3 regions of the Blautia sp. DFI.3.45 genome follow, and region 1 is predicted to be linked to each of the others. Evidence: predicted binding sites of a transcription regulator. Region 1 holds the regulator's gene; each other region holds the start of a gene.

The links. Region 1 encodes Rex, which represses fermentation and respiration genes when NADH is low (regulators of the CRP and FNR family bind a similar motif). Its sites were predicted from a motif close to ATTGTTAANTANTTAACAAT; they were not measured.
Region 2: the regulator Rex is predicted to act here: its motif matches at 4,751-4,770, upstream of LJE09_RS01755 (complex I 24 kDa subunit family protein).
Region 3: the regulator Rex is predicted to act here: its motif matches at 4,510-4,529, upstream of adhE (bifunctional acetaldehyde-CoA/alcohol dehydrogenase).

The regions. Positions count from the first base shown of each region.
Region 1 is NZ_JAJDMI010000014.1:10,765-21,419, forward strand. It holds gene LJE09_RS06970 (methylated-DNA--[protein]-cysteine S-methyltransferase) at 1-82, shown strand, start outside; gene LJE09_RS19135 (hypothetical protein) at 116-445, shown strand; gene pap (polyphosphate:AMP phosphotransferase) at 626-2,104, shown strand; gene LJE09_RS06985 (class I SAM-dependent methyltransferase) at 2,125-2,856, shown strand; gene LJE09_RS06990 (S8 family peptidase) at 3,364-4,209, shown strand; gene LJE09_RS06995 (NADP-dependent isocitrate dehydrogenase) at 4,325-5,533, shown strand; gene LJE09_RS07000 (ABC-F family ATP-binding cassette domain-containing protein) at 5,650-7,560, opposite strand; gene LJE09_RS07005 (redox-sensing transcriptional repressor Rex) at 7,821-8,468, shown strand; gene LJE09_RS07010 (bifunctional ADP-dependent NAD(P)H-hydrate dehydratase/NAD(P)H-hydrate epimerase) at 8,558-10,057, shown strand; gene alr (alanine racemase) at 10,135-10,655, shown strand, end outside.
Region 2 is NZ_JAJDMI010000003.1:46,369-57,023, forward strand. It holds gene LJE09_RS01730 (2Fe-2S iron-sulfur cluster-binding protein) at 1-482, shown strand, start outside; gene LJE09_RS01735 (FAD-dependent oxidoreductase) at 497-2,110, shown strand; gene LJE09_RS01740 (fumarate hydratase) at 2,247-3,089, shown strand; gene LJE09_RS01745 (Fe-S-containing hydro-lyase) at 3,091-3,657, shown strand; gene LJE09_RS01750 (YoaK family protein) at 3,980-4,681, shown strand; gene LJE09_RS01755 (complex I 24 kDa subunit family protein) at 5,004-5,483, shown strand; gene LJE09_RS01760 (NADH-quinone oxidoreductase subunit NuoF) at 5,480-7,351, shown strand; gene LJE09_RS01765 ([FeFe] hydrogenase, group A) at 7,367-9,055, shown strand; gene spoIVA (stage IV sporulation protein A) at 9,181-10,650, shown strand.
Region 3 is NZ_JAJDMI010000018.1:45,660-56,314, reverse strand. It holds gene cls (cardiolipin synthase) at 1-296, shown strand, start outside; gene LJE09_RS08395 (class II aldolase/adducin family protein) at 396-1,484, shown strand; gene adhE (bifunctional acetaldehyde-CoA/alcohol dehydrogenase) at 1,573-4,230, opposite strand; gene typA (translational GTPase TypA) at 4,733-6,565, opposite strand; gene LJE09_RS08380 (single-stranded DNA-binding protein) at 6,991-7,617, shown strand; gene LJE09_RS08375 (cob(I)yrinic acid a,c-diamide adenosyltransferase) at 7,899-8,390, shown strand; gene dapA (4-hydroxy-tetrahydrodipicolinate synthase) at 8,470-9,363, shown strand; gene dapB (4-hydroxy-tetrahydrodipicolinate reductase) at 9,429-10,190, shown strand; gene LJE09_RS08360 (D-alanyl-D-alanine carboxypeptidase) at 10,338-10,655, opposite strand, start outside.

The DNA of each region.
Region 1 (10,655 bases):
GGAAGCAGATGGAATTGAGGTTGTCAATGGAACGGTGGATTTAAAAAAATATGGATTGACGCAAAGAGATGATAAACTGTGAGAAAACAGATACGGATGATTACCTTATTATCATTTGAATGCTGCTTTTGATAACGGCCTGAGAAAGGATTACGGAAATTCTGAAATCCGATATGATCATTTTTATTATAAAAAGAAGAAGCTGTCTTTTACCAGACAGGAATTTTGTAATGCTCATCAGCTGGGGGCGGGCAAATCTTTCCGGATCTGCCTGGCAAAGGACTGTATTATAGGTGCAGGAAGCCTGGTTACCAAGAATACTGTGATACCGGATGGTTCTCTGGTAATGGGCAGTCCGGCCAGGATCAAACGAAATCTCACCTGGGAAGAATATTCTGAAAATATTGTGGCTTTAGAAAAAATCCATAGTAATCCCATAAAATAATGCAGTTAAAACAATTCAGTAGTGATATCATACACCTGCTTTACGATAAACAGATTTCATGTTATGATTATTTCAGTTGAATTTGAGATATTCTATTAATGAAAAGGGTAACTATTCAACAGTCTCTGATTGTGAGAGTATTGAACAGTTACGAAGAAAAATAAAAGGAGGATCAATGTTATGCTTACAACATGGACTCCGGCACATATGCCGGAAAAAGAGGAAATCAAAATCCGTCTGCAGACAGCAAGAAGTCAGCTCTATGATTTTCAGATGAAAATCAAGGAACATAAGATCCCGGTAATCGTACTCTTTGAAGGCTGGGGATCTTCCGGCAAGGGAAGTACGATCGGAAAAGTCATTAAGAATATTGATCCGCGTTTCTTTAAGGTTGCCACTATGTCAGCTCCCACAGCAGAAGAACTGAGATATCCATTTCTGTATCGTTATTTTAAACAGATTCCGGAAGCCGGAAAATTTACATTTCTGGATTCCGGCTGGATGGAGCAGACTTGTAAAGACTGTCTGTCGGGCGAGATTGAAGGCGAAGGTTATACACAGCGGATTGACAGCATCCGCCGTTTTGAGCGACAGCTTACAGATAATGGTTATCTGGTGCTGAAATTCTTTATGCAGATTGACAGGGATGAACAGAAGCGGCGTGAAAAATTACTTCTGGATCATAAAGACACCAGATGGCGTGTGTCAGACTTTGATAAATGGCAGAATGAACATTACAAAAAATGTGCAAAAATATTTTCTCAGTATCTGTCTGACACGAATGTTTCCTCTGCACCATGGTACATCATAGATGCCAGTGACAGAAAATGGGCGGAACTTCAGGTGCTGGAGACTATGGTAAGCAATATTGAAGTTGCCATGCAGAATCAGGCACATTCCGTTCCGATTTTGCAGAATGTATTCCCTCTGGAGCAGATTCCCCGTCTGTCGGATATTGATCTGAGAGATAAAACAATGGATGACGAGGAGTACAGGGGAGAACTGAAACAGCTCCAGAGTAAACTGGGGGAACTCCATAATAAACTGTACAGGAGACGTATTCCTGTGATCATCACGTATGAAGGCTGGGATGCGGCAGGCAAAGGAGGTAACATCAAACGTATTACAGAAGCTCTGGATCCCCGGGGCTATGAAGTACATCCAATTGCAAGTCCGGAACCACATGAGAAGGCCAGACATTATTTATGGCGTTTCTGGACAAGACTTCCGAAAAATGGGCATATCGCTATTTTTGACAGAACCTGGTATGGCAGAGTTATGGTAGAACGTCTGGAGGGATTTTGCAGTGAAAATGACTGGAAACGTGCCTACAACGAAATGAATGAGTTTGAGAAAGAACTTAAAGACTGGGGTGCAGTCATTATTAAATTCTGGGTACAGATCGATAAGGATACACAGCTGGAGCGTTTTCAGGAGAGACAGAATAATCCGGAGAAACAATGGAAGATCACAGATGAGGACTGGAGAAACAGAGAGAAATGGGATGCCTATGAAGTGGCCGTAAATGAGATGCTTCAGAAGACAAACACTTCCTTTGCACCATGGCATGTACTGGAATCTGTTGACAAGAAATATGCCCGTATCAAAGCACTCAGAATTGTGATCTCTGAAATAGAAAAAGCATTAAAAGAAAATTAAATTTTGCGGGAAATGTGTAAATGAATGATAAGATAACAGTCTGCCTGGGTAAGGGCGGGCAAAGAGAAATGGCAGAATCTTTTGCCAGAAAGAACAATGTTCCGATTATGGACAAACCGGGAGAACATCTGACAGTAATGTTTGACTCCCGGGGCGTATCACTTACCGGTTATGGCCTGACATATCAGGGAGATTTTGAAGGAATGCTGCACAGAGTCACAAACGGAAGACTTTCCCATGAAATGCTGGTACGTGCGGTCAAAACAGAGGGAGAACATCTGAAAGCAATTGATGCCACTGCAGGTATGGGGGAGGATGGTTTCCTTCTTGCAGCATATGGCTATGAGGTGACATTATACGAACAGAATCCGGTGATCGCCGCACTTTTGAAGGATGCGCTCCGGCGTGCCAGAAAGCATCCCGTATTAAAAGACATTGCTTCCAGAATGAAACTGGTGGAGGGTGACAGTGTGTCATGTATGGAGAAACTTATGGATCCGGTAGATGTGATCTATCTTGATCCCATGTTCCCGAAGAGACAGAAATCCGGTCTGATAAATAAAAAACTTCAGCTGATCCAGAAACTTGAACCTCCATGTTCTGAGGAAAAAGATCTTTTTGATGCAGCTATCAAAGCCGGACCTTCCAGAATTATCGTAAAACGTCCTCTTAAGAGCGTCTGTCTTGATGGAAGAGAGCCTTCTTATATATTAAAAGGAAAAGCAATACGATATGACTGTTATGTGATGTAGAAGGTTTATCAGCACATTGCAGCAGCCCTTTATTTTTGAGGGCTGCTGCAATGTATTTTTTTCCATTCCCGGATAAATTCCATTTGTTCCTGATCGGAGATTTCCTGGGAGGCAGCGTCATTTCCGGCAGCTACACAGCAGAGCAGGACGAAGGTCTGAAAGAGTAAAAATACCAGTATCAATAATAATGCAGTCATAATTTGTCTCCTTAATATTATGCAGATGGTTACAGTTATTTTATGAAATTGCTATAAGGATATTTTCGGGATTTCTGTAACAGATTCTGTATATGCCTGTTGTTTTGCATATCAGAAGTATCTGCATATCATGGAAGCTTTATACATTTTATTTACAGAAAAACGGAGATATGACAGGAGAAACTGTCGGACACAAAAATATAATCTTCCGAATAATTTAAAGTAAGACGCAAATGTTCATTGTCTTTGTAGCGACCTGATGAACAGTTGCGGTAAGATTTCATTATCCAGATGATTCGGAGGATTTTTTATGAAGAATTCAGATGATTCCGGATATACAGGAAAGCACGTGGGTGTGTGTGTTCTGGATACCGGGATTTTTCCTCATATAGATTTTACAGGGAGAATACTTGCGTTTCAAGATTTCATCGGACATCGTATCAGACCTTATGATGATAATTCTCATGGAACCCATGTATGTGGGATCATTGGCGGTGACGGAAGGGCTTCGGAAGGACGGATCAGAGGAATTGCCCCCGGGTGTAGCCTGATAGTTCTGAAGGTGCTCGACAGAACGGGAAATGGCAGGAAAGAAGATGTTTTACAGGCTTTTCGCTGGATCCTGGAGAATAAGAGATATTATGGGATACGTGTAGTGAATATCTCGGTGGGAACAACCTGTAGGAGAGCAGAAGATCACAGAGTTCTGATCGCAGGTGTGGAACAACTTTGGGATGCAGGTCTGGTGGTAGTGGCTGCGGCAGGAAATCAGGGACCGAAGGCAGGAAGTGTGACAGCACCGGGAAGCAGCCGGAAGATTATCACAGTAGGCTCCAGCGATCTGCTTACAGGACGGACTGCCATATCAGGCAGGGGACCTACATTTGAGTGTGTTTGTAAACCGGATCTGGTTGCACCCGGGAATCATGTTCTTGCCTGTGCACCGGGAGCAGATAACGGATATGGAGTGAAGAGTGGTACTTCTATGTCTACACCTCTGGTTGCAGGGGCAGCAGCATTGATGCTTGAGAAGAATCCGGAGCTGACTAATGTTCAGATCAAGATGAAATTGAAAGAAAGTGCCAGGGATATGGGATTGCCAAAGAATCAGCAGGGATGGGGAGAACTGGATCTGGAACGCTTTATGGAACTGTGATCAGTAATCATTTTATTTGGCAAAATATTGCTTTAGTGTATAAAAGCATTGACGAACGGTCTGTTTTCGGCTATCATGATAGTTAACTGGATGAGAGCCAAAGAGGAGGATTAACATGAAAAAAATTCAGATGCAGACACCACTTGTGGAGATGGATGGAGATGAGATGACCAGAATTCTCTGGAAAATAATCAAAGATGAACTTCTTCTTCCGTATATTGATTTGAACACTGAGTATTATGACCTTGGTCTGGAATACAGAAATGAAACGGATGATCAGGTAACTGTTGATGCAGCAGAGGCTACAAAGAAGTACGGCGTAGCAGTGAAATGTGCAACTATCACTCCTAATAAGGCAAGAATGGAAGAGTATACCTTAAAGAAAATGTACAAGAGTCCTAACGGAACGATTCGTGCAATTCTCGACGGAACTGTTTTTCGTGCCCCAATCGTAGTGAAGGGTATTGAACCATGTGTTAAGAACTGGAAGAAACCGATCACCATCGCACGTCATGCCTATGGTGATGTGTATAAGAACACAGAGATGTATATTGACGGTCCCGGAGATGCTTATCTGGTATTTGAAGGTGCAGACGGACAGCAGAGAAAAGAGCTGATCCATCATTATGAGGGACCGGGTGTGCTTCAGGGTATGCACAATCTGGATGATTCTATCACAAGTTTTGCAAGATGCTGTTTTAATTATGCACTGGATACAAAACAGAACCTGTGGCTTGGCGGCAAGGATACGATCTCCAAGATTTATGACGGACGTTTTAAGGAAATCTTTGCAACTATTTATGAAGATGAGTTTAAGGAGAAATTCGAAGCAGCAGGCATTGAATATTTCTACAGCCTGATCGATGATATCGTAGCTCGTGTCATGAAGGCTGAAGGCGGATTTATCTGGGCCTGCAAGAACTATGATGGAGATGTTATGAGCGATATGGTTTCTTCAGCATTTGGTTCTCTGGCTATGATGACATCTGTACTGGTATCTCCACAGGGATATTACGAATATGAAGCTGCTCATGGAACTGTACAGAGACATTATTATCGCTATCTGAAAGGTGAGGAGACATCTACTAACTCTGTAGCAACTATTTTTGCATGGACTGGAGCTCTGAGAAAAAGAGGTGAGCTGGACGGCAATAAAGAATTGATGGAATTTGCTGATAAACTGGAGAAGGCGACTCTGGAGACGATTGAAAGCGGTAAGATGACAAAAGACCTTGCGCTGATCACTTCTCTTGAGGATGTGACAGTACTGAACAGCAAAGATTTCATCCTTGCCATCAGAGAGAGACTGGATGAAATTTTATAATTTCAGAAATTATCCGGTAATGTTTCTATAACATTATAAAGTTCTCCGGGCAGGATCACACTGCAGCGGAGAAACCTGTAAAAAGTTATAAACTGCGAAAATGGGAAGAACCTGCATTATGCAAGTTCTTCCCATTTTTCATATAATCCTTCTAATTCTTCGGTAATGGCGGCTTTCTCTTTGCTGAGTTTCGCACATTCTGCCACATTTGTGCAGATATCCGGGAGAATCATGGTTTCGTCGATCTCTTTATCTCTGGTTTCAAGTTCTTCAATGCGGGCTTCTACTTTTTTTAGTTCATTCTCTCGTTTTCGCTGGCGGGCCTGTTCTTCTTTCTGCTGTTGCCAGGAAAGCTTGTTATCAGAAGCCTGCTTTGCTTCTGTCACAGCCTGAGCGGCAGCCGGAGCATATTTTTCCGTCAGCTCTTCTTTTTTCTCCAGATAATAGTCGTAATCTCCGATATAATTTACAATTGCCTGATTGGTCAGATCCAGGATCCGGGTAGCTGTCTGGTTGATGAAGTAACGGTCGTGGGAAACATAGAATACTGTTCCAGTGTAACTGTTCAATGCCTCTTCAAGAATCTCTTTTGAAGCGATATCCAGATGGTTGGTGGGCTCATCGAGGATCAGAAAGTTTGCTTCGGACAGCATCAGCTTGGCGAGGGAAACACGACCTCTTTCTCCGCCGGACAGAGCGGAGATCAGTTTGAATACATCATCCCCTGTGAAAAGGAATGCTGCCAGCATATTTCGAATTTCTGTTTCCGTAAGTGTGGGATAAGCATCTGAGATTTCCTCAAAAATAGTTTTCTCCATATGAAGAACATGGTGTTCCTGGTCATAGTAGCCAATCTGTACCTTGGAACCAAGAGTAAATCTGCCGCTGTCTGCATCAATCAGCCCATTGATGATCTTTAACATGGTGGTTTTGCCTGTGCCGTTATTGCCAATCAGGGCTACACGTTCTCCACGTTTGATCTCAAAGGAGATGTCACTGAAAAGTGTCTGTCCGGGAAAAGATTTGGAAAGACTTTCCACAGTAAGGACATCATTTCCGCTGACAAATCTTGGTTCCAGGGAAATGCGCATCTGATTCTGAATCTCCTGTGGTTTATCAATGCGCTGGACTTTATCCAGCATTTTCTCGCGGCTTTCCGCACGTTTGATGGATTTCTCGCGGTTAAAGGATTTCAGCTTGGCAATGACTGCTTCCTGATGTTTGATATCCCGCTGCTGGTTCAGATAGGCTTTGTACTGGGCGTCACGCAGCTGGGCTTTTTTCAGGGCATAGGCAGAATAGTTGCCACTGTACATACGCATATTTCCTGCTTCGATTTCCACAACTTTTGTTACAACTTTGTCAAGAAAGTAACGGTCGTGGGATACGATAAATACAGCACCCGGGTAATTCAGAAGATAGGTTTCCAGCCAGGAAATACTCTCCATATCCAGATGGTTGGTAGGCTCATCCAGAAGAAGAATGTCAGGGCTGGCAAGAAGCAGTTTACCCAGAGCTACGCGGGTTTTCTGGCCGCCTGAAAGAGTTTCTATCTGGCGTTCGAAATCTTCTTCTGTGAAACCAAGACCTTTTAATACACCCATGATCTCACTTTTGTAAGCGTAACCATTTTCCAGTTCAAACTGGTGACTCAGTCTTGTGTAAGTATTCATCAGGCTGTCCAGAGCATCTCCGGTGGTGGTTTTCATTTCCTGTTCCAGAGAGCGCAGACGGTTCTCCATATCAATAATGTGCTGTTTGGTGGAAATCAGTTCTTCGTAAATGGTATGATGGCCATGAATGTCCTGATACTGGGCAAGGTAGCCGATATTTTTATCTTTGGCAAGTACCACGTTTCCTGAATCCGGGGAGAGCTCATGCATAATGATTCGCAGCAGAGTCGTCTTGCCTGCACCGTTATTGCCGATGAGAGCTGCCTTTTCGCGGTCTTCTATATGGAAACTGGCATCCTTGAGAATGATTTTTTCGCCAAAGGATTTACAGATATTCTGACATGATAAAATCATAGGAATTCCTCCGTTTGTAATTTGTCCGCGTACTATTATAATCGAAAATGCCTGTTTTTGAAAGCATTTTAAGAGATTTTGTCCAGAGAAAAGAAAGCACCGGATGGATGCATGGAAGAAAATATGATATTCCGGGGAATTTTTCAGAATGAAATTGATAAAAAAATACAGAAATATTTGGTCAAAAAGTACAAATTTAATTTGACAATAAAATAACATCTGGGTATAATTGACATAGATAAGCTAAGGAGGGAAAATTTGTGGAAGCTAAGGAAATTTCGAAAGCGGTAATCAAGCGTTTGCCGCGGTACTACCGCTACCTCGGTGAATTGATGGAGGAGAATGTAGAGCGTATATCTTCAAATGATCTTAGCAAGAAGATGCATGTGACGGCTTCCCAGATTCGTCAGGACTTAAATAATTTCGGTGGTTTTGGTCAGCAGGGTTACGGCTATAATGTACGCTATTTGTATACAGAAATCGGTAAGATCCTTGGGCTGGATACTGTACATCCGATGATTATTCTGGGTGCCGGTAATTTGGGACAGGCATTGGCCAATTATGTGGATTTTGAAAAGCGCGGATTTAAGCTGGTTGGTATTTTTGACGTCAATCCTGTACTTGAGGGGATTGCAGTTCGTGGAATTGAGATTCAGATGTTGAGCGATCTTCCTTTGTTTCTGAAGGAGAATGAGGTTGAGATCGCGATCTTGACTCTTCCTAAAATTAAAGCCAAAGAGATGGCAAAGATTTTGATTGATAATGGAATTAAGGCAATCTGGAATTTTGCACATATTGATCTGGATGCCCCGGAGGATGTAATGGTAGAGAACGTACATCTTTCAGAGAGTCTTATGACTTTGTCCTATAACCTGAGTGAGTACAGAAAGGAACATGAAGGGATGTAAGGGATAACTGTGAAACACAAGGCTGTGGTCATCTGATCACAGCTTTTCTCTTGTATGTAAATGTGTTATTGTAAACAGGAGGTGAACAGATGAGAGAGATTGTAACTGCTGTTGAGATGAAAGAACTGGATCATAATACGATTCAGAAAGCCGGGATATCGTCTCCAGTACTTATGGAGAGGGCGGCATTAAAGACGGTTGAGGAGATTGTACAGAGATTAAAGAATAAAGAAAAAGAGAAAATCCTTGTGGTCTGCGGAACCGGCAACAATGGCGGAGACGGATTGGCGATTGCCAGACTGCTTCAGTTGAGAGGAGTCAGAACCTGGTATTATATTGCGGGTAAGGAAGAGAAAATGACTGCTGAAACTGCCGGACAGCTTAAAACAGCAGAATATTATCAGGTGCCCCGGGTGCATAACCTGGATCCGGATGAATATACTACTATAGTAGATGCCATCTTTGGGGTTGGACTGAGCAGACCTGTAGAGGGAAAATATGCAGAGCTTATCAGTACAATGAACCGGGCATCTGCGTATAAAGTAGCTGTGGATATTCCATCCGGGATTGACTCAGATACCGGATTTGAGAAGGGGATTGCATTCCGGGCAGATCTTACGGTTACCTTTGCTTTTCGCAAAAGAGGGCTGTGTTTTTATCCCGGACGCATGTATGGCGGTGAGATCGTTGTTACGGATATCGGAATCTATTCCATACCCGGAAAGAAAATCTGTATGCATCATCTGGAACGTGAAGATTTAAAAATGCTTCCGGAGAGAGTTCCCTATGGAAATAAAGGAACCTTCGGTAAGGTTCTTCTTATAGCTGGCAGCGAAGGAATGTGCGGAGCTGCATATCTGAGTGCAGCAGCTGCTCTGAAAAGCTCTGCGGGAATGGTGAGAATTCAGACCGTGGAGGCCAACAGGATTCCGTTGCAGACACTGTTGCCGGAAGCCATGATCACCTGTGATTTTGATGAGAAAAAAAACCAGGCAATGCTTGACTGGTGTGATGTGCTTGTGATAGGACCGGGTCTTGGAACCGGAGCGCAGAGCAGGGAAAGAGCTCAGTGGTTCCTGGCGAAGGCAGCTGAGTGTAAAAAAACAGTAATTCTGGATGCAGATGGCCTGAATCTTCTGTCAGTCCATGACAACTGGAAGTGTTTTATCGGGGAACATGTGATCCTGACACCTCATATTGGTGAGATGAGTCGTCTGTGCGGAAAAGAAATCGGTAAGATCCAGGATTGTCTGGCACAGACTGCAGCTGATTATGCAAAGGAGTCTGGAGCGGTTTGCGTTCTGAAGGATGCCTGTACTGTGGTGGCAGATGCTTTTGGAGATATGTATTTGAACATTTCGGGTAATGCAGGAATGGCTACAGCGGGAAGTGGAGATGTGTTAAGTGGTGTGCTTGCCGGTATACAGTGTATGTACCTGGCAGCAGAAAAGAAATTTTCTCCTGTTATTCTGGCTGCACTTGGTGTATATGTGCATGGGCTGGCAGGTGATCTGGCTGCTGAAACAGTAGGGCAGCGAGGGATGACCGCAGGAGATATCATCTGTTTTCTGCCGGAAATACTAAGATAGAATATTCATTTTGAGGCAGTAAATCTGTGAAACAATTTGCAGATATTAACATGAAAAAATAACAGAGGAAAATTATTATGAAGAAAGATAGCAGAGTAAAAGCAGTCATTTCACTGGATGCAGTAGAACATAATTTCCGGGAAATGAGAAAAAATATTGCAGAAGAGACAAAGATGATCGCAGTCATAAAGGCTGACGCTTATGGACATGGCGCGGTGCCGGTTGCACATCTCATTGAGGATTATGATTATATCTGGGGGTTTGCGGCTGCAACTGCGGAAGAAGCGATTCATCTGCGAGAAGCCGGGATTACAAAACCAATCCTGATCCTTGGAATTGTTTTTGATGAATATTTTCCGGAACTTGTCCGTTATGAGATCCGTCCTGCAGTGTGCGAATATGAGGAGGCAAGGAAACTTTCAGACGAAGCGGTTCTGCAGAAAAAAACTGTACATATTCATATTGCTCTGGACACAGGAATGACCAGGATCGGTTTTGCGGATGTACAGGAAAATGTAGAGGAAATTAAAAAAATTTCAGAACTTCCAAATCTTAAGATTGAGGGTATGTTTACTCATTTTGCAAGAGCAGATGAGTA
Region 2 (10,655 bases), on a different contig from region 1:
GTCAGACACAGGTACAGGAAGGAATGTATGTAGCAAGCATCCCGTTCTTCCCTACAGATAAGAGACTCTACAACATCGAAGACCTGAAACCGAATCAGCAGGTAATGATGGAACTCTATCCGGAAATCTACAGCTGTATCGGATGTAATGCCTGTACAAAAGCATGTACTCAGGACTTAAATGTAATGCAGTACATCGCATATGCACAGAGAGGCGAACTTGAAAAATGTGCAGAGGAATCCTTCGACTGCGTAAGCTGCGGATGCTGTTCTGTAAGATGTCCGGCCGGTATTTCCCATCCGATGGTAGGTCTTCTGGCAAGACGTCTCACAGGTAAATATATCGCGCCTAAGAGCGAACATCTGGAGAAACGTGTAGAAGAAATCCACGAAGGTAAATATGATGATCTGATCGAGCAGATCATGCAGAAACCAATCACAGACATGCAGGAACTTTACAACAACAGAGAAATTGAGAAATAGGGAGGGCGTAAAACATGTATGCACCATATCCAGAAAATATGATGGAATCCATCAAAAAGGTAGAGGCTACAAGAGCACAGCGTATGGCAACAGAGCCAAGACGTCTGACAGCTGAAGAGAAAGACGCTCTTCTTGAGAAATTCCATCCGGATTATAATCCAGACGCGTTTGCAGAAATCAAAGTAGGACCGAACAAAGGACAGAAAGCTCCTCTGGAACTGGCAGAAATGCTTCATTCAACAAGCCGTCTGATCAACGAAAAAATTGACCTTACAAAAATTGATTATGATGTAGATGTACTTGTAATCGGCGGCGGCGGTGCAGGTTCTTCCTGTGCAATCGAAGCACATAATGCAGGTGCTGACGTTATGATCGTTACAAAGCTTCGTATCGGTGATGCCAATACAATGATGGCTGAAGGTGGTATCCAGGCAGCTGACAAAGAGAACGATTCTCCTGTACAGCATTATCTGGATTGCTTCGGCGGCGGACATTTTGCTGCAAAACCGGAACTGGTAAAGAGACTGGTAATGGAAGCTCCGGATGCCATCAAATGGCTCAATGACCTTGGTGTTGAATTTGATAAAGCAGAAGACGGAACCATGGTTACCACACACGGCGGCGGTACTTCAAGAAAGAGAATGCATGCTGCAAAGGATTATTCTGGATCTGAGATCATGCGTACCATCAGAGATGAAGTTCTGAATCTTAAGATTCCGGTAGTTGAATTCACTTCAGCTGTTGAACTTCTGAAAGATGAAAAAGGACAGGTTGCAGGTGCAGTTCTTCTTAACATGGAAACAGGAGATTATTCTGTTGCAAGAGCCAAAACTGTTGTAATCGCAACAGGTGGTGCAGGAAGAATGCATTATCAGGGATTCCCGACATCTAACCATTATGGCGCAACTGCAGACGGACTTGTACTTGGATATAGAGCTGGTGCTTCCCTTCTTTATCAGGATTCTATCCAGTACCATCCAACAGGAGCAATCTATCCATCACAGATCATGGGTGCTCTGGTAACAGAAAAAGTTCGTTCCGTTGGTGCACAGCTTGTAAATGCAAACGGAGAAGCTTATATTCATCCGCTTGAAACCCGTGACGTAAATGCTTCCGGTGTTATCCGTGAATGCGAAGAAGGCCGTGGCGTAGAAGTTCCAGGCGGACTGAAAGGTGTATGGCTTGACACTCCGATGATCGAGATCCTCGGTGGCGAAGGAACCATCGAAAAGAGAATCCCGGCTATGTTCCGTATGTACATGAACTACGGCATTGATATGAGAAAAGTTCCTATCGTTATTTATCCGACACTTCACTACCAGAACGGTGGTCTTGAGATTAACGGAGACGGATTCACAAAAGAAATTCCAAACCTGTTAGTTGCAGGAGAAGCCGCAGGTGGAATCCACGGAAGAAACAGACTGATGGGTAACTCTCTTCTGGATGTTATCGTATTCGGAAGAAATGCAGGTAAAAAAGCAGCTGCAAAATGCAAGAATGTAGAGCTTGGTGAAATGAACCTGGATCATATCTACAAATATGCAGATGAACTGGACAAAGCAGGCGTACATACTGATAAGGTATCTCCATTACTGCTTCCAAAATACGCTCGTCACGAACAGCGCTAATAAGATACTCAGAATGTAAAAAAGAGCTCCCGGTATCGATAAGGGATTACCGGTACCGGGAGCCTTTGATATAATGCAAAAGGGATATGTCACCTCCCGGTGAATATCCCCAAATGAAAGAAGGGAGCTTACCAGAATGCGTGAAGTAGAAGTAAGCAGACTTACAGATGTCATCGAAAAACTCTGTATCGAAGCAAATGAACATCTTCCGGAAGACGTAAAATGCGCCATCAAAACATGCCGCGCATGCGAAGACGGAGAGATTGCCAAGGGTATCCTTGACAATATTATTGAGAATTTTGATATTGCAGATAACGAGAACGTGCCGATCTGCCAGGATACAGGAATGGCATGTGTATTCCTTGAAATAGGACAGGATGTACATTTTGTTGGCGGAGATCTCACCGATGCGATTAATGAAGGTGTACGCCGCGGATACGACAAAGGATATTTAAGAAAATCTGTAGTAAAAGACCCGGTACGCCGCGGAAACACAGGCGACAATACACCGGCTATGATCTACACAGAAATCGTTCCCGGAGATCAGGTAAAGATCACAGTAGGCCCCAAAGGCTTCGGAAGTGAGAACATGAGCCAGATCCGTATGTTCAAACCATCTGCAGGATTACAGGGAATCAAGGATTTCATCCTTGAAGTAGTAGAGACCGCAGGCCCCAACCCATGTCCGCCAATGGTAGTCGGAGTTGGTATCGGAGGAACCTTTGACAAATGTGCACTTCTTGCAAAGAAAGCACTGATGAGACCTCTGGATACTCAGAACCCGGATCCGTTCTATGCTGATCTTGAGAAAGAAATGCTGGAAAAAGTAAACAAGCTTGGAATCGGACCTCAGGGATTTGGCGGAAAGACAACAGCCATCGGCCTGAATATCGAAACAATGCCGACTCATATTGCAGGTATGCCATGTGCGGTTAATATCAACTGCCATGTAACCCGCCATAAATCGGAGGTGATCTGAGATGGAAAGAAAGAAAATTACACTTCCACTTACTAGAGAGCTGGCAAGAACTCTCCATGCAGGTGATCAGGTATTATTAACAGGTACTATTTATACATCACGTGATGCAGGACACAAGAGAATGTGTGAGGCCCTTGCAAAAGGGGAAAAAATTCCATTTGATCCTACAGATGCAACCATCTACTATGTAGGACCAACTCCTGCAAAACCAGGCGCAGTCATCGGCTCCGCAGGCCCTACAACCAGCGGACGTATGGATGCCTATGCACCCACAATGATGTCTGTGGGAGCAAGAGGAATGATCGGAAAAGGTGCCCGCCTTCCGGAAGTAGTAGACGCCATGAAGAAATATGATGGTGTATACTTCGGAGCTATCGGCGGTGCAGGTGCGCTTCTTGCAAAATGCATCAAAAAGGCCGAACTGATCGCCTATGAAGATCTGGGAGCAGAAGCACTTCGTAAATTGTATGTAGAGGATATGCCTCTTGTAGTCATCATTGACTCAGAAGGTAATAATCTGTACGAGATGGGAAAAGCAGAATATCTCAAAGAACACGGAGATAAGTAATTCTGCAGATACATAAAAAAATAACTTCCATATGCTGTAGACATACAGTATATGGAAGTTGCTTTATATAGCCAAAATTATATATATATTGTATCCAATATATAAAAATCATATATACAATAATATGAATTATATCTTTTACATTTGACCTATAAACGTATAACATGATAATCAGGGTCAAAAAGGGACCCGCCAAACATGAGAAAGCAGCGATTTACGCAGTAAAGCAGCGGATTTCGAATGTTTGAAAATAAACGGTAAAAGAATAAAGGCAGTTATCCGTACAGGAGATAACTGCAAATAAACTTGAACGGGGAAAATCATGAAAGATCATAATCAACACGAAATACAAATGTCGGAAGCCTTTTTAAACAGTGCATTCCTGGCACTGTCAGGAGGTTTTCAGGATGCTTACACCTATAATGCAAGAAACGAAGTATTCTGTAATGCACAGACAGGAAACGTCGTTCTTATGAGCCAGCACTTTATGGCAGGAGAACTGACAGCAGGACTGGGATACTTCTTTCCTATTATTTTCTTTGCACTGGGCGTATGGGTTGCGGAGAAAATACAGGCAAATTATAAATATGCGCAGAAGCTCCACTGGAGACAGGGTGTTCTGCTGGCAGAAATCCTGATCTTATTTACAGTAGGTTTCCTGCCAACCGAATACAATATGCTGGCAAATGCCATGGCATCTTTCGCCTGTGCAATGCAGGTACAGTCCTTCCGCAAGGTAAACGGATATTCCTATGCAAGTACTATGTGTATCGGTAATTTGCGCAGTGGTACAGCTGCGTTGTCAGTTTATTTTCGTGAAAAAAAATCAAAACAGCTAAAACAGGCGATGTATTATTTTGGAATCATCCTTATGTTTGCCTTGGGTGCCGGCATTGGTGGAAATCTGTCCATACGCTATGGAATCAGAATGATCTGGGTTTCCTGTGGATTCCTTATGATCAGCTTTCTGTTGATGTTTATAGAAAAATATAAGCATTTCCATGAGGAACATGAAACTAAATAATGCAGCCATTTCCAGAAAGGTCATTGAGAAGAAGATAATATTCTTTTCAATGATCTTTTTTGTTTTGATATTGCTATTAAATTAACAACCCTGTTAAAGAAATTGCTTTTCATTTATATACATTTATGAATACTATACATCTATAACAAATTGTTATAAATTAATTTCAGAAAATTTCAAAAATGATATTGTGCAAAACAACTATATAATGTATAATATCAACAGCACATATGTTGAAAATAACTAAAGCTGCGTGGGAATCGATATATCGGTACTATATTAAAACCGATGTATCAAAATTACTATTTAAGGAGGGAACCGAATGTTAGACCAGTCTTATTACAGAAAAGCGGATGAGATCATCGAGCACTACGGACGTACAGCAGCATCGCTGATTCCGATCATGCAGGATATTCAGGCGGAATATCGTTACCTGCCGGGAGAATTGCTGACTTATGTAGCGAAAGAAATCGGAGTAAAAGAAGCCAAGGCCTACAGTGTAGCCACATTCTATGAGAATTTTTCTTTTGAGCCGAAAGGGAAATATGTCATTAAAGTGTGTGACGGAACAGCCTGTCATGTGAGAAAATCCATGCCTGTAAAAGAGGCTTTGATGAAGGAACTTGGACTGAGCAACAAGAAACACACTACAGATGACATGCTTTTTACCGTAGAAACAGTATCCTGTCTGGGTGCATGTGGACTTGCCCCCACACTGACTGTCAATGATGAAGTACATCCGAAGATGACTCCTGAGAAAGCTGTAGAACTTTTGAATAAACTGAGAGGAGAGTGCGTATGAGTATTAAGAGTAAAGAAGACCTGTTAAATAAGCAGGCTGAAGTAAATGAGCAGATTAAATCTTATACCTGCCGCGTTCTTGTCTGTTCAGGTACCGGATGTATCGCATCCGGAGCGCAGAAGATTTATGAAGAGATGTCAGTACTCTGTGAGAGAATTGATGGAGTAACAGTTGAAATGCAGAAGGATGTGCCTCATGTAGGCGTGATCAAGACAGGGTGCCAGGGATTATGTGAACTTGGACCTCTGATGAGAATTGAGCCATATGATTATCAGTATGTTCACGTACAGCCGGAAGACTGTAAGGAAATTGTGGAGAGAACTATATTGGAAGGGAAACCTGTAGAGAGACTGTTTTATCGCGATAATAATACAGTCTGTCCACATCCTGATGATATTCCTTTCTTAAATCAACAGACACGTATCGTTCTTGAAAACTGTGGAAAAATCGATGCGGAATCTATCGAAGAGTATATTGCTGTGGGAGGCTATCAGGCACTTGCAAAAGTGATGGGAAGCATGTCCCCGCAGGAAGTTATTGATGAAGTAACTAAATCCGGGCTTCGCGGTCGTGGCGGTGCAGGATTCCCAGCAGGCAAGAAATGGTCTCAGGTTGCACGCCAGGCAGAGAAAACCCGCTATGTTGTATGTAATGGTGATGAGGGTGATCCCGGTGCATTTATGGATGGTTCCGTCATGGAAGGTGATCCATATAAGATGATCGAAGGTATGACTATTGCAGCCTACGCAGTCGGTGCGGAGAATGGATATATTTATGTTCGTGCAGAGTATCCTCTTTCTGTAAAGAGACTTAGGATGGCGATTGAACAGGCAGAAAAATATGGCCTGTTAGGTGATAATATTTTAAATTCCGGTGTAAACTTCCATTTACATATCAACAGAGGTGCCGGAGCTTTCGTATGTGGAGAAGGTTCGGCACTTACCGCATCTATCGAGGGTAACAGAGGTATGCCTCGTGTAAAACCGCCCCGTACAGTAGAGAAAGGTCTGTGGGGTAAGCCTACAGTTCTTAATAATGTAGAAACCTATGCTAATGTACCGAAGATTATTCTTCAGGGAGCAGACTGGTTCCGCACCATCGGTACAGAGGGAAGCCCCGGAACTAAAACCTTCTCACTGACCGGTTCTATCGAGAATACCGGTCTGATAGAGGTTCCTATGGGAACCACACTCCGCCACATTATCTATGATATCGGTGGTGGCTTAAAGAGTGGCGCCGCATTTAAAGGTGTCCAGATCGGCGGTCCGTCCGGCGGATGTCTGATCCTTGACCAGCTGGATGCACCTCTTGATTTTGATTCTGTCAAAAAATTAGATGCGATTATGGGATCCGGTGGTCTGGTAGTTATGGACGAGAATACCTGTATGGTTGAGGTTGCCAGATTCTTTATGAACTTCACCCAGCGTGAGAGCTGCGGTAAATGTGTACCGTGCCGTGAGGGTACCAAACGTATGCTGGAGATCCTGGAGAGGATCGTAGATGGCAAGGGTGAGATGTCCGATCTGGACGAGCTGGAAGAGCTTGCAAATATGGTTCAGAACATGGCTCTGTGCGGACTTGGCAAGAGTGCACCTCTTCCTGTTATCAGTACTCTCAAACGCTTCCGCGATGAATATGAGGAACATATCCGCGATAAGAAATGCCGTGCAAAAGTATGTACTGCTCTTCGTCAGTTCCACATCAACCCTGAGTTCTGTATTGGCTGCGGTAAATGCGCAAAGAACTGTCCGGCAGGTGCGATCTCAGGTAAGATTAAACATCCATATCACATTGATAACGACATCTGTATCAAATGCGGTGCATGTAAGGACAACTGTAACTTTGATGCAGTATATGTGGAAGCATAGAAGGGAGGATACACTATGGGCCATATGATAATTGACGGTAGAAAGGTAGAATTTACCGATGAAAAAAATGTCCTGTCTGTCATCCGCAAGGCAGGGATCAATATTCCGACACTGTGCTACCACTCAGAGGTATCCACTTTTGGTGCCTGTCGTTTATGTACAGTTGAAGACGAGAGGGGAAAAACATTTGCCTCATGTTCTGAACAGCCAAGAGATGGAATGGTGATTTATACCAATTCCGGAAGAGTCAAGAAATACAGAAAACTAATTGTAGAATTATTGCTTGCAGCACATTGTCGTGACTGTACAACCTGTGTTAAGAGTGGTGAGTGTGTCCTTCAGGAACTGGCACACAGGCTGGGCGTACAGACAATCCGTTTCAAAAATACCAGGGAATATCATGAGTTGGATACAAGTTCTCCTTCTCTGGTTCGTGATCCAAACAAATGTATTCTGTGTGGTAACTGCGTACGTGCCTGCGAAGAACTTCAGGGAATCGGAGCTTTAGGATTTGCATTCCGGGGAACTGAGGCCATGGTAATGCCTGCATTTAACAAAAAAATCGCAGAGACAGAATGTGTAAACTGCGGTCAGTGTCGTGTATATTGCCCAACAGGTGCTATTGCGATCAAGACACATATGGACGAGGCATGGGAAGCACTTGCTGATCCGAATATACGTGTAGTTGCTCAGATTGCTCCTGCAGTACGTGTCGCAGTAGGTGATCATTATGGACTGACCAAAGGCAAGAGTGTTATGGGTAAGATTGTCAATGCTCTCCACAGAATGGGATTCGATGAAGTTTATGATACTTCATTCAGTGCTGACCTTACTATTATGGAAGAGAGTGCCGAGTTCCTTGACAGAATTAAGAAGGGTGAGAAACTTCCGCTTCTTACTTCCTGCTGTCCTGCATGGGTGAAGTTTATCACAGACCAGTACAAGGAGTATATTCCTAATCTTTCTACCTGCCGTTCTCCACAGGGAATGCTCTCAGCAGTAATCAAAGAGTACTTCCGCGATCCGGAACATGCCGGCGGCAAGAAAACAGTTATGATTTCTATTATGCCATGTACAGCCAAGAAGGCAGAAGCAGTTCGTCCGAACAGCTTCACAGACGGTGAACAGGATACAGATATCGTTATTACAACTACAGAGCTGCTCCGCATGATCGATAACTTTGGGCTTGACTTTGCAACTCTTGATCCGGAAGCCTGTGATATGCCGTTTGGCTTCGGCTCCGGTGGTGGTGTTATCTTCGGTGTTACAGGAGGTGTTACAGAAGCAGTTCTCCGCCGCCTGACTCCGGATCACAGCAAAGAAACCATGCATGAGATCGCAGAATGCGGTGTTCGTGGAGATGAGGGAATCAAGGAATTTACAGTTCCTTATGAAGGAATGAACCTTAATATCTGTGTTGCCAGCGGCCTTGCAAATGCAAGAACCGTTATGGAACAGGTTAAGAATGGTGAGAAAGAATATCATCTGATCGAGATCATGGCATGCCGCCGCGGATGTATCATGGGTGGCGGACAGCCGACAAGATCCGGCGACAGAACCAAAGCTCTGAGAGCTAAGGGCCTGTATAATGCAGATAATACAACTATCATTAAGAAATCCGATGAAAACCCGTTAGTTCTGGAACTTTACAACGGACTTCTGAAAGGCAAAGAGCATCATCTGCTTCACAATGATTCCTATTAAGGAACATCTGTGATACCTGACAGTAACAATATGTCCAAATGATAAATAGAATATTTTAAAGCTTCCTTGCATATTTTATAACAATACATGAAGGTTATGTGTAAATATGCAAGGGGGCTATTTTTATGGAAAATTTTCAGGTGTATCGTGATATCCAGGCCCGTACAGGGGGAGATATATACATAGGGGTCGTAGGACCTGTCCGCACAGGAAAATCTACATTTATCCGCAGATTCATGGAACTTGTTGCATTGCCGCAGATGTCAGATACAAAGCAGGCAGAGATCAGAGATCAGCTTCCTTTAAGCGGATCAGGCAAAATCATTACCACAGCAGAAACAAAATTTATTCCCAAAGAAGCAGTTCCCATCACTCTCGGAGAAGATCAGCAGGTAAAGATCCGCCTGATCGACAGTGTGGGTTTTCTGGTAAAGGGTGCATCCGGGCAGACGGAGGACGGGAAAGAACGAATGGTAAAAACTCCCTGGTTTGAGCAGGCAATCCCATTTCGCGAGGCCGCACGCATCGGAACACAGAAAGTAATTCAGGAGCATTCCACAATAGGTATTGTGGTCACAACTGACGGAAGTTTCGGTGAACTTCCCAGAGACAATTTTCCGGAGGCAGAAGAGAAGACTATTCAGGAACTGAAAAAACAGCAGAAACCATTTATCGTGCTGGTAAATTCGCAGATGCCATATAAAGATGCGGCTCTGAAAACAGCGGAAGAAATCCAACAGAAATATAAGGTAACTGCTCTGACAGTAAACTGTGACCAATTGAGAAAAGAAGATATTGCCAGGATTCTGGAGAAGGTTTTATATGAATTTCCTGTCAGTCAGATTCAGTTTTTTATTCCGCGCTGGGTAGAAATGCTTCCCCTGGAGCATGAATTAAAACAGCAGATCCTTTCACAGATCAGGGATAAAATGAAAAGTATGCAGCATATACGTGATATCACAAAGGAATCTGTAAAATTATCCGGACCTTATGTACAGGATTCCCTTCTGGAAGATGTAGGCTTATCCGATGGAACAGTAAAGGTAAGAATACGCATAAAGGAAGAATATTATTACAGGATGCTCAGTCAGATGAGTGGAATCGAAATGGAGAGTGAATATGAACTGATTCATACAATGCAGGAACTGGTACATATGAAAGAGGAATATGTAAAAGTGCAGGCTGCACTGGAAGCAGTGCGTGGAACCGGTTATGGTGTGGTTGTCCCGAATCTGGATGAGATTGAGATCGCACAGCCTGAAGTGATCCGACAGGGAAATAAATATGGAGTAAAGATAAAATCAAAGAGTCCGTCTATCCATATGATAAAGGCAAATATAGAAACTGAAATTGCTCCCATAGTAGGAACAGAACAGCAGGCAAAGGATCTGATCCAGTATATTGATGAAGGCAGCCAGAGGGGGGAGAGTATCTGGGAGACTAATATTTTCGGTAAATCCATTGAGCAGCTGGTACAGGATGGCATCCGAAGCAAGATTGCAGCTATCAGCGAAGAAAGCCAGGTAAAGCTTCAGGATACCATGCAGAAAATTGTCAATGACAGTAAGGGCGGGCTGGTGTGTATCATCATATAGCTGCC
Region 3 (10,655 bases), on a different contig from region 1:
TAAAACATGGAGTGCGTATCTATGAATGGACACCTGGTTTCTGTCATGCAAAGATGAGTGTGGCAGATGACTGTATGGCAACCTGCGGAACCATAAATCTGGATTACAGAAGTCTGTATCATCATTTTGAAAACGGCTGCTTTATGGCAGACTGCCAGGCAGTTCTGGATATCCGAAATGATCTTGCAGCAACAATGGATGAATGCCGTGAAGTCACAGAACAGTACAGTACCGGACGCAGCGCATATCTGCGATTGGGACAGCTGTTTATGAGGTTATTTGCGGGATTATTATAACGTTACTGTTTACTCCATAACACTTGGAAAAAAGTAGGATATCGTGTACAATGGAATGGGTAATAGCAAAACTATTAAAATATGGGAGGTATTTTAACTATGGATCTTTCAACCTTAGTAAAAATGTCAAATACTTATGGAAGTAATCCTGCTTATGTTCTGGCAGGTGGTGGCAATACTTCTGTAAAAGATGACACCACATTGTATGTAAAAGGCTCCGGTACACAGCTTGCCACAATCAAGGCAGAGGAATTTGTGGAAATGAGCAGAGCACGCTTGAATGAGATCATGAAAACAGATTATCCGGAAGATGATGTCAAACGTGAATCACTGTATCTTGCAGATGTTATGGCTGCAGTAACAGATGCTGACAAAACAAAACGTCCAAGTGTAGAAGCACTGCTTCATAACTTATTTGCCTACACATATGTACTGCATGTTCATCCTACACTTGTCAATGGACTGACCTGCGGAAAAGGGGCAAAGGAACTTAGTGAACAGCTTCTTGGAAAGGATGTACTCTGGATTGATATCTGCAAACCCGGATATACACTTGCACGTATCTGTTATGAGAAAATGAATGCTTATAAAGAAGAATCCGGAAAAGATGTTCAGGTTCTTCTACTTCAGAATCATGGAATTTTCGTTGCAGCAAATACTGTAGAGGAAATTGGAGTATTATTTGACGGCGTGATCAGTAAATTAGAGAAACAGGTAAAGAGAACTGCTGATGACAGTGATGCGGTTACACCTGAAAAAGAGCAGGCAGCAGAGAAGCTTTCCCGGTTACTGGGACATGCAGTAGAAGTTGTACCTGCAGCAGAAGCTGATCATTTTGTAAAAGATAAAGTAGCGGCTGCACCGCTTCTGAAACCATTTACACCGGATCACATTGTATACTGTGGACCATATCCGTTATTTGTAGAAAATATTGATCAGGCAAAAGATGCGCTGGACGCATTTATGAAAGAGAATGACAAAGAGCCAAGACTGATCCTGGTACAGGGAGTCGGTGCCTTTATCATGGAAGATGATAAGGGAAAAGCTGCAAAAGCACAGCTTCTTGTAAAAGATGCCATTAAGCTTGCTGTATATGCAGAAAGCTTTGGTGGCCCGCTTCACATGACAGATGATATTACATACTTTATCACGCATTGGGAAGCAGAAGCATATCGCAGTAAGAAATAATATAATAAGGGGCTGTCGTTTTTTGACAGCCCCATTTGTTGGTTTGAACACTATATTTTTAAAGGAAAAGGTTTATTTTCAGCAAATCTTATTTCTCTTCTTTTTTCTCTTTGGCTTTCCCGGATTCAGGAATATTTCCCTCACCATAGTAAGCTTTCAGATAGATTTCTTTCAGTTCAGACATTAATGGATATCTTGGGTTGGCACCGGTACACTGGTCGTTAAATGCCTGTTCGGTCATTTCGTCCAGAGTTTCAAGGAAGTACTTCTCGTCTACGCCGTATTCCCTGATCGTATGTTTGATCTCAATAGTATCCATCAGTTCCTGCAGTTTCTGGAGAAGCTTCTCAAATACTTCGCTGTCGTTCTTGCCTGTCAGACCTACAGAACGGCCAATCTCAGCGTAACGTGCAAGTGTGTGCGGATACTGATACTGTGGGAAGGTACCCATCTTAGCCGGAACTTCGGCTGCATTATAGCGCAAAACATGAAGCAGAACCAGAGCATTTGCAATACCATGTGGAAGATGATGGAAAGCTCCCAGCTTATGAGCAAGAGAGTGGTTTACGCCAAGGAAAGCATTTGCGAAAGCCATACCAGCCATGCAGGAAGCATTTGCCATATGCTGTCTTGCTTCTACATCAGAACCATCTTTGTATGCACGTGGCAGATAGTTAAATACCAGTTTGATGGCATTTAATGCAAGACCATCTGTATAATCAGATGCCATCATGGAAGCATAGGCTTCAAGTGCATGAGTCATAACGTCGATACCGGAAGCACAGGTCAGTCCCTTAGGTGCGCTCATCATATTATCTGTATCAACAATAGCCATGTCAGGCATTAATTCATAATCAGCCAGAGGCCATTTGATACCTGTAGTCTTATCAGTAATGATAGCAAACGGCGTTACTTCGGAACCTGTACCGGAAGATGTTGGAACAGCTATAAAGTAAGCTTTTTTACCCATATGCGGGAATGTGAAGATTCTCTTACGGATATCCATAAAGTCCATAGCCATATCATCAAAGTTGGCGTCCGGATTTTCATAGAGAACCCACATGATCTTGCCGGCATCCATTGCGGAACCACCGCCCATTGCGATAATGCAGTCAGGCTCGAACATTCTCATTGCAGCAGCACCGGCTCTTGCAGAAGCGAGAGATGGATCTGGCTCTACATCGTAGAAGCAGGTATGTACGATTCCCATCTGATCTAATTTATCTTCGATCTTTTTAGTATATCCATTCTTATAAAGGAAAGAGTCTGTTACGATAAAGCAGCGTTTCTTGTGCATAACAGTGCCAAGCTCATCCAGAGCAACCGGCAGGCAGCCTTTTTTGAAATAAACTTTTTCCGGTGTTCTAATCCAGAGCATATTTTCTCTCCTTTCAGCAACGGTCTTGATGTTGATAAGATGTTTCACACCTACGTTCTCAGATACGGAGTTGCCACCCCAGGAACCACAGCCCAGAGTCAGGGACGGAACAAGTTTGAAGTTGTAAAGGTCGCCGATGCCGCCCTGAGAAGATGGAGTATTGATGAGGATACGGCAGGTCTTCATAGCTGCTGCATGTTTTTCCATCTTTTCCTTCTCTCTTGTGTCAATGTAGAGAGCGGAGGTATGTCCATAACCGCCGTCAGCTACAAGCTGTTCAGCTTTGGCAATCGCTTCGTCAAAAGTTTTGGCCTTGTACATGGCAAGTACAGGTGAAAGCTTCTCATGTGCGAATTCTTCGCTGATGTCTACAGATTCAACTTCGCCGATCAGGATCTTTGTCTCAGGAGAAACTGTAATACCGGCCATCTCAGCGATAGTGGCAGCTTTCTGACCTACGATTTTTGCATTCAATGCACCATTGATGAGGATAGTTTTTCTTACTTTCTCTAATTCATCCGGTTTCAGGAAGTAACATCCTCTGTAAAGGAATTCTTCTTTTACTTTCTTATAAATGCTCTCAAGAACAGTTACAGATTGTTCGGAAGCACAGATCATACCATTGTCAAAGGTCTTGGAATGGATGATGGAGTTAACTGCCAGACGGATATCTGCACTGTCATCAATGATAACAGGAGTATTTCCGGGACCTACACCTAAAGCAGGTTTTCCGGAAGAATAGGCAGCCTTAACCATTCCGGGACCACCTGTGGCAAGGATGATGTCTGCTTCACGCATAACCTGATTTGTCAGATCAAGACTTGGAACATCGATCCATCCGATGATTCCCTCCGGTGCACCGGCTTCTACAGCTGCCTCCAGAACAACCTTTGCTGCCTCAATGGTACATTTCTTTGCGCGGGGATGCGGACTGATGATGATTGCATTACGTGTTTTCAGTGCGATCAGAGTTTTGAAAATTGCAGTAGATGTTGGGTTGGTTGTAGGAATAACTGCAGCGATCAGACCGATTGGCTCAGCTATTTTCTTAATACCGTAAGCAGTGTCTTCTTCAATCACACCGCAGGTTTTCGTATTCTTATATGCGTTGTATACATATTCGGCTGCGTAATGGTTTTTGATAACCTTATCTTCTACAATACCCATTCCTGTTTCTTCAACAGCATCTTTAGCAAGCGGGATACGTGCTTTGTCAGCAGCAGTAGCGGCAGCTTTAAAAATCTTATCTACCTGCTCCTGGGTAAATGTTGCGAAAATCTTCTGTGCCTCTTTCATGGCTGCAATCTTTGCAGTAAGGGCTTCAGGGGTGTCGATGATGGTTGGGATAGTGTTCTCTTTTTTTGCCATTTGGGAATCCTCCTGTTTGTGTTTTCGTTAAAAGTATTTACCGTAACCTGTTATGTTTTTATTATACAAATAAACTGATTATTCGGTCAACAGTAACATTAATATGAGCATAACGAAATATTATGGTGAAAATTGTGCATAATCACGTAAATAATGTGAATAAAATATCAATTGTCAGAATATATGAGAAAAATTTAACAATATATGTTCTGTTGGCGACTGAGAGAAAGTTAAAAAAACGTTAATAAATTAACAACCCCGATGATGCTATCATATGACTTTGTTAATCATTTGTCAATTACATAGCATATGAAAAAAGTTAACAAATACTAACTAGGAATTTCGTGAAAATATAACAATATAATTTGTAGAAGGATTTATGTTTTTCCATATGTTTGCAGGAGATTAAGAGTTACTGTGAACGGAGTGAACAGTAATGATTAAGAAAAATTAAGCCCCGCAAAATTTGCGGGGCTTAATTTTTCTTAAATTTCTATTTGTTTCAGGCTTTTCTGAAAGCGGCTCTCTTACGTTCTCTGGAATCCAGCAGTCTTTTACGGATACGGAGAGATTCCGGTGTAACCTCAAGGAGTTCATCCTGGTCGATGAAATCGATGGCCTGTTCCAGACTGAGAACTCTTGGTGGAGTTAATTTCAGTGCATCATCAGCGGAAGAAGAACGTGTGTTAGTCAGATGTTTTGTCTTGCATACGTTCAGCTCGATATCTTCGGCTTTACCATTCTGTCCGATAACCATACCGCTGTAAACCTTTGCACCAGGTCCGATAAACAGAGTACCACGCTCCTGGGCTGCGAACAGACCATAAGTAACAGCTTCACCAGCCTCGAAAGCGATCAGAGATCCCTGTTTTCTGTACTGGAAATCTCCCTTGTAAGGAGCATATCCGTCAAACATAGTATTGATGATGCCGGTACCCTTGGTGGAGGTAAGGAACTCACCGCGGAATCCGATCAGTCCACGGGAAGGAATGTGGAATTCCAGACGGACAGTACCGTCACTGGCAGTACTCATACCCTGCAGCTCACCTTTACGTTCGCTCAGCTTTTGGATTACAGTACCGGAAAATTCTTCCGGAACATCTACATAAGCGATTTCCATAGGTTCAAGTTTCTTTCCGCGCTCGTCTGTTTTGTACAGAACCTCCGGTTTACTTACTGCGAATTCATAACCTTCACGTCTCATGTTCTCGATCAGGACAGACAGATGAAGTTCTCCACGTCCGGAAACCTTAAAGGCTTCTGTTGTTTCAGTATCTTCTACACGAAGGCTGACATCTGTATTCAGTTCACGGTAGAGACGGTCACGAAGATGACGGGATGTGATGTATTTACCTTCCTGGCCTGCCAGCGGACTGTCATTTACGATGAAGTTCATGGCAATGGTAGGCTCGGAAATCTTCTGGAAAGGAATTGCCTCCGGGTTTTCTCCGCCACAGAGAGTATCACCGATATGGATGTCTGCGATACCGGAAATAGCAACGATGGAACCAATAGTAGCTTCCTTTACTTCAACCTTATTCAGACCGTCAAACTCATAGAGCTTGCTGATTTTAACTTTCTTACGTTTGTCCAGATCATGATGGTTTAACAGAGTCAGCTCCTGATTAACGGCAATCTTACCATTCTCAACTTTACCGACACCGATACGTCCCACATATTCGTTGTAGTCAATGGTGCTGATCAGAACCTGAGTATCTGCATCAGGATCTCCCTCCGGAGCAGGGATATATTTCAGAATAGCGTCAAACAGAGGAGCCATATCCTTAGGAGTATCGTTTAAGTCAATAACAGCATGTCCTGCTTTTGCAGAAGCATACAGGAACGGGCAGTCAAGCTGCTCGTCAGAAGCACCAAGATCCATAAGAAGTTCCAGAACTTCATCTACAACTTCGTCAGGACGAGCTTCCGGACGGTCAATCTTGTTGATACATACGATTACATGGAGATCAAGTTCAAGGGCTTTCTTAAGAACGAATTTAGTCTGAGGCATAGCACCTTCGAAAGCATCAACGAGAAGAATAACACCGTCTACCATTTTAAGTACACGTTCTACTTCGCCGCCGAAATCAGCATGTCCTGGTGTGTCGATGATATTGATCTTTGTATCTTTGTAATGAATAGCTGTATTCTTGGATAAAATAGTGATACCACGCTCACGCTCAATATCATTGGAGTCCATGACACGTTCCTGAACTTCCTGATTTTCGCGGAATACACCGCTCTGTTTCAGAAGCTGGTCAACCAGAGTTGTTTTACCATGGTCAACGTGGGCGATAATGGCTACGTTACGGACATCTTCACGTTTTGTTCTCATAAAATGATTTTCCTTTCCTCTTTAAGCTTTGAATGGGTAACTGTTCGGCACACTGGCTGAACAGTTACCGGAATTGTTAATATTCATGTGTTATCAGCAGGATTATCTTGCTGCAAAAGCATTTTTCAAGCACGATATAATCTTGCAGATGAATTTGTTCCTATTATTATGTGTTTTTTTCTTCAATAAGTTACCCGAATTTTCAGTTTACCACATTTTCGCCAGATTACAAGGTGTTAAAATAATTTTTTTTATTTTTGCAGATTCTGGTTCTAAATGAGAATGCCTGTACATAACCTTATAAAGAACAATACAAGGTACAGAGGAGCATATGTAGGATCGCTGAAAAAGCAGAGACGATTTACGGTCTGTACTGCAGGCAGGGATTCTGACACAGGTGCTCTACAGGGAAGGAGAACCACATTATGGCAGATAAAATTATTGAAAACAATCAGGTATCTATGATGGGCAAAATTGCAGCAGGCTTTACATTCAGTCATCAGGTCTTTGGAGAAGGCTTCTATATGACTGAGCTGCTGGTCAAAAGGCTCAGTGATTCGGAAGACAGGATTCCGGTGATGGTTTCTGAACGGCTGGTGGATGTAACGCAGGATTATATCGGAGAATATGTGGAAATCCATGGACAGTTCCGCTCATATAACCGCCATGAGGAGAAGCACAACCGTCTCGTGCTTTCAGTATTCAGCAGAGAACTGAAGTTTGTGGAAGAAGAGGATGAAACAGTTCCGGTAAATCAGATTTTTCTGGACGGATATATCTGTAAGCCTCCGGTGTACCGTAAAACTCCTCTTGGAAGAGAAATTGCGGATGTGCTGTTGGCAGTAAATCGTCCGTATGGAAAATCAGATTACATACCATGCATCTGCTGGGGCAGAAATGCCCGCTATGCATCTGCGTTTGAGGTTGGCGGTCATGTCCTGATCTGGGGACGTATCCAGAGCAGAGAATATATGAAACGGATCGGGGAAAATGAAACAGAGAAGAGAGTTGCGTATGAAGTATCTGTAAGCAAGCTGGAATATATGGAATAATTCCATTGCCGCAGGCAATTTGGAATGAATTTTGGCCACGTTACTGTGAACGGAGTGAACAGTAACGATTACTGTAAACAGTAACACTTGCAATTCTTCATAAACTGCGGTAATATAAGCGTATTCAGATAACTATGGCAGCCTGCTGTTCCACGAAGCATTCCGGCGTGAATATGCCGGAAGCTCATCGCAGAAGTCGAAAACAGACTGCTGTTTATCATGTCTGTAATGACACAGAGAAGAAGGTACAATTTCAATAACGATAAGAGGAATTGTTTGTTATGGAAAAAGAATTTACAGAGGTTTACTGTGGCGGGGGAAAGGGAAAGACAACTCTGGCGATCGGTCAGTGTCTGAGAGCTTCTGCACAGGGTAAAAGCGTCATTATTATTCAGTTTCTGAAAGGAAGAGAGCGCAGGGAACTGGATTTTCTGGAGGAACTGGATAATCTGGATATTAAGATATTCCGTTTTGAGAAGCATGATGAAGGATATGAGGAGCTGAATGAGCAGGAGAAGGCAGAGGAGAAAACCAATATTCTCAATGCTTTGAATTTTGCGCGCAAAGTGATCGCAACGCAGGAATGCGATTTTCTGCTCCTGGATGAGATTCTTGCACTTCCGGATTATGGGATCACTACTGCAGAGGCAATCGGTGATATCCTGAAGATGAAGGACGAGAGTATGCATATTTTGCTTACGGGACGGACGTTACCGGACAGCCTGCGTAAATATGCAGACAGCATAACTACACTGACAACAGAGATTGTATAAGGTGTATAAAACCTGATTATTGTTTATGAATGGACAGTAATCTGTATGGAAATTACAGAAGAATAAAGGAGGAAGGCAAATGGCAATTTTTAAAGGTGCAGGTGTTGCAATCGTAACCCCTATGTATGAAGATGGCAAGGTTAATTATGATAAACTGGAGGAACTTCTGGAGTATCAGATTGCAAACAGTACAGATGCGATCATTATCTGCGGAACAACAGGAGAATCATCAACGATGACGCATGGAGAGCATCTTAAGACAATTAAGTTTGCAATCGACAAGGTAAACAAACGTGTTCCGGTCATCGCAGGTACAGGTTCCAACTGTACGGAAACTGCAATTATGATGTCAAAGGAGGCTGCTTCTTACGGTGCAGATGCACTTCTTATAGTGACTCCATATTATAACAAGGCGACTCAGAAAGGATTGATCGCTCATTATACAGCTATTGCAGAGGCAGTTCCGGAAACACCGATCATTATGTACAATGTTCCGAGCCGTACAGGTTGTAACATTCAGCCTGCAACAGCAGTAGCTCTGGCTAAAAATGTTAAGAATATTGTTGGTATCAAAGCAGCAAGCGGAGATCTTTCACAGATTGCAACCATGATGTCCATGGCTGATGGCTGCATTGAACTCTACTCCGGAAATGATGATCAGGTACTTCCGATCCTTTCACTTGGCGGACTTGGAGTAATTTCCGTACTTTCTAATGTAGCTCCTAAGGAAACACATGATATGGTTATGAAATTCCTTGAAGGAGATACAAAGGGTGCAGCAGAAATCCAGTTAAAGGCAATCCCGTTAATTCATGCACTGTTCAGTGAAGTAAACCCGATTCCGGTGAAAGCAGCCCTGAATCTGATGGGTAAAGAAGTGGGACCACTTCGTATGCCATTATCCGAGATGGAAGATGCAAACAAGGCAAAACTTGCAGAAGAACTGAAGAATTTCGGAATTAAACTTGCATAAATATAACCGCAGGATTGTTCGGAAAATCAACTTGCCGATATACTGGAATTGAGAGGAATAGACAAATGGTAAAGATTATTATGCATGGCTGTAACGGTCACATGGGTCAGGTAATCTCCGGACTTGTGGAGAAGGATCCGGATGCTGAGATCGTAGCAGGTATCGATGTGGCAGATCAGGGAAAGAACAGCTACCCTGTATATACAAATATGGAAGAATGTCAGGTAGAGGCAGATGCCCTTATCGACTTCTCTTCTGCAAAAGCAACAGATGCACTTCTTGCTTACTGTGAGAAACGCAAACTCCCGGTTGTATTATGTACAACCGGTTTAAGCGAGGAGCAGCTCGCAAAGGTGGAAGAGACATCTAAGAATGTCGCAGTTCTGAAATCTGCAAATATGTCTCTTGGAATCAATACTCTGATGAAACTGCTTCAGGATGCGGCAAAGGTTCTGGCAACAGCAGGATTTGACATGGAGATTGTTGAGAAGCATCACAGACTGAAACTGGATGCACCAAGCGGAACAGCACTTGCACTGGCTGACAGTATTAATGAGGCAATGGATAACCAGTATCATTATATCTATGACCGCAGCCAGAGACGTGAGATGCGGGATGATAAGGAAATCGGTATCTCAGCAGTCCGCGGTGGAACAATCGTAGGAGAACACGAAGTGATCTTCGCAGGTCCGGATGAAGTGATCGAATTTAAGCATACTGCATATTCCAAAGCTGTATTTGGAAAGGGTGCTGTTGAAGCTGCGAAATTCCTTGCAGGCAAACCGGCAGGAAGATATGATATGAGCGATGTTATCAGTGCAAAATAATCAGGAATGCAGTAAAAATTGATAACTGGTAATTTTCAGTATCTTCATAGCAGTGAAATAAAATATATAAAAGGAAAGTGTATCTGATGTTTCAGAACACTTTCCTTTTTTGTAATATTGGCCTGTATGCTGCTATAATAATTCTGATCAATGATTATATGCGTAAGTCAGCAATGTTCTGGAATCCTGCCAGCGGGCAGAAGATGAATCTGCACCCAGGACAACAGAAATATAGGTGTTTCCCCTTGCGGAATAAGAAAGTCCGACAAAACAATAGCCTGCTTTGTTGGTATAGCCTGTTTTCATACCCTGAACTCCCGGAACATTGCCGAGCAGGGCGTTGGTAGTGCCGATAGAATAGCTTCTGCCGGTGTTGAGATTAGAGAAAGAATAATAGCCGGTGCTCACCAGTTTGCGGAACATAGGCTTTTTGATCGCATACTGGGCAATTTTTGCCAGGTCAGA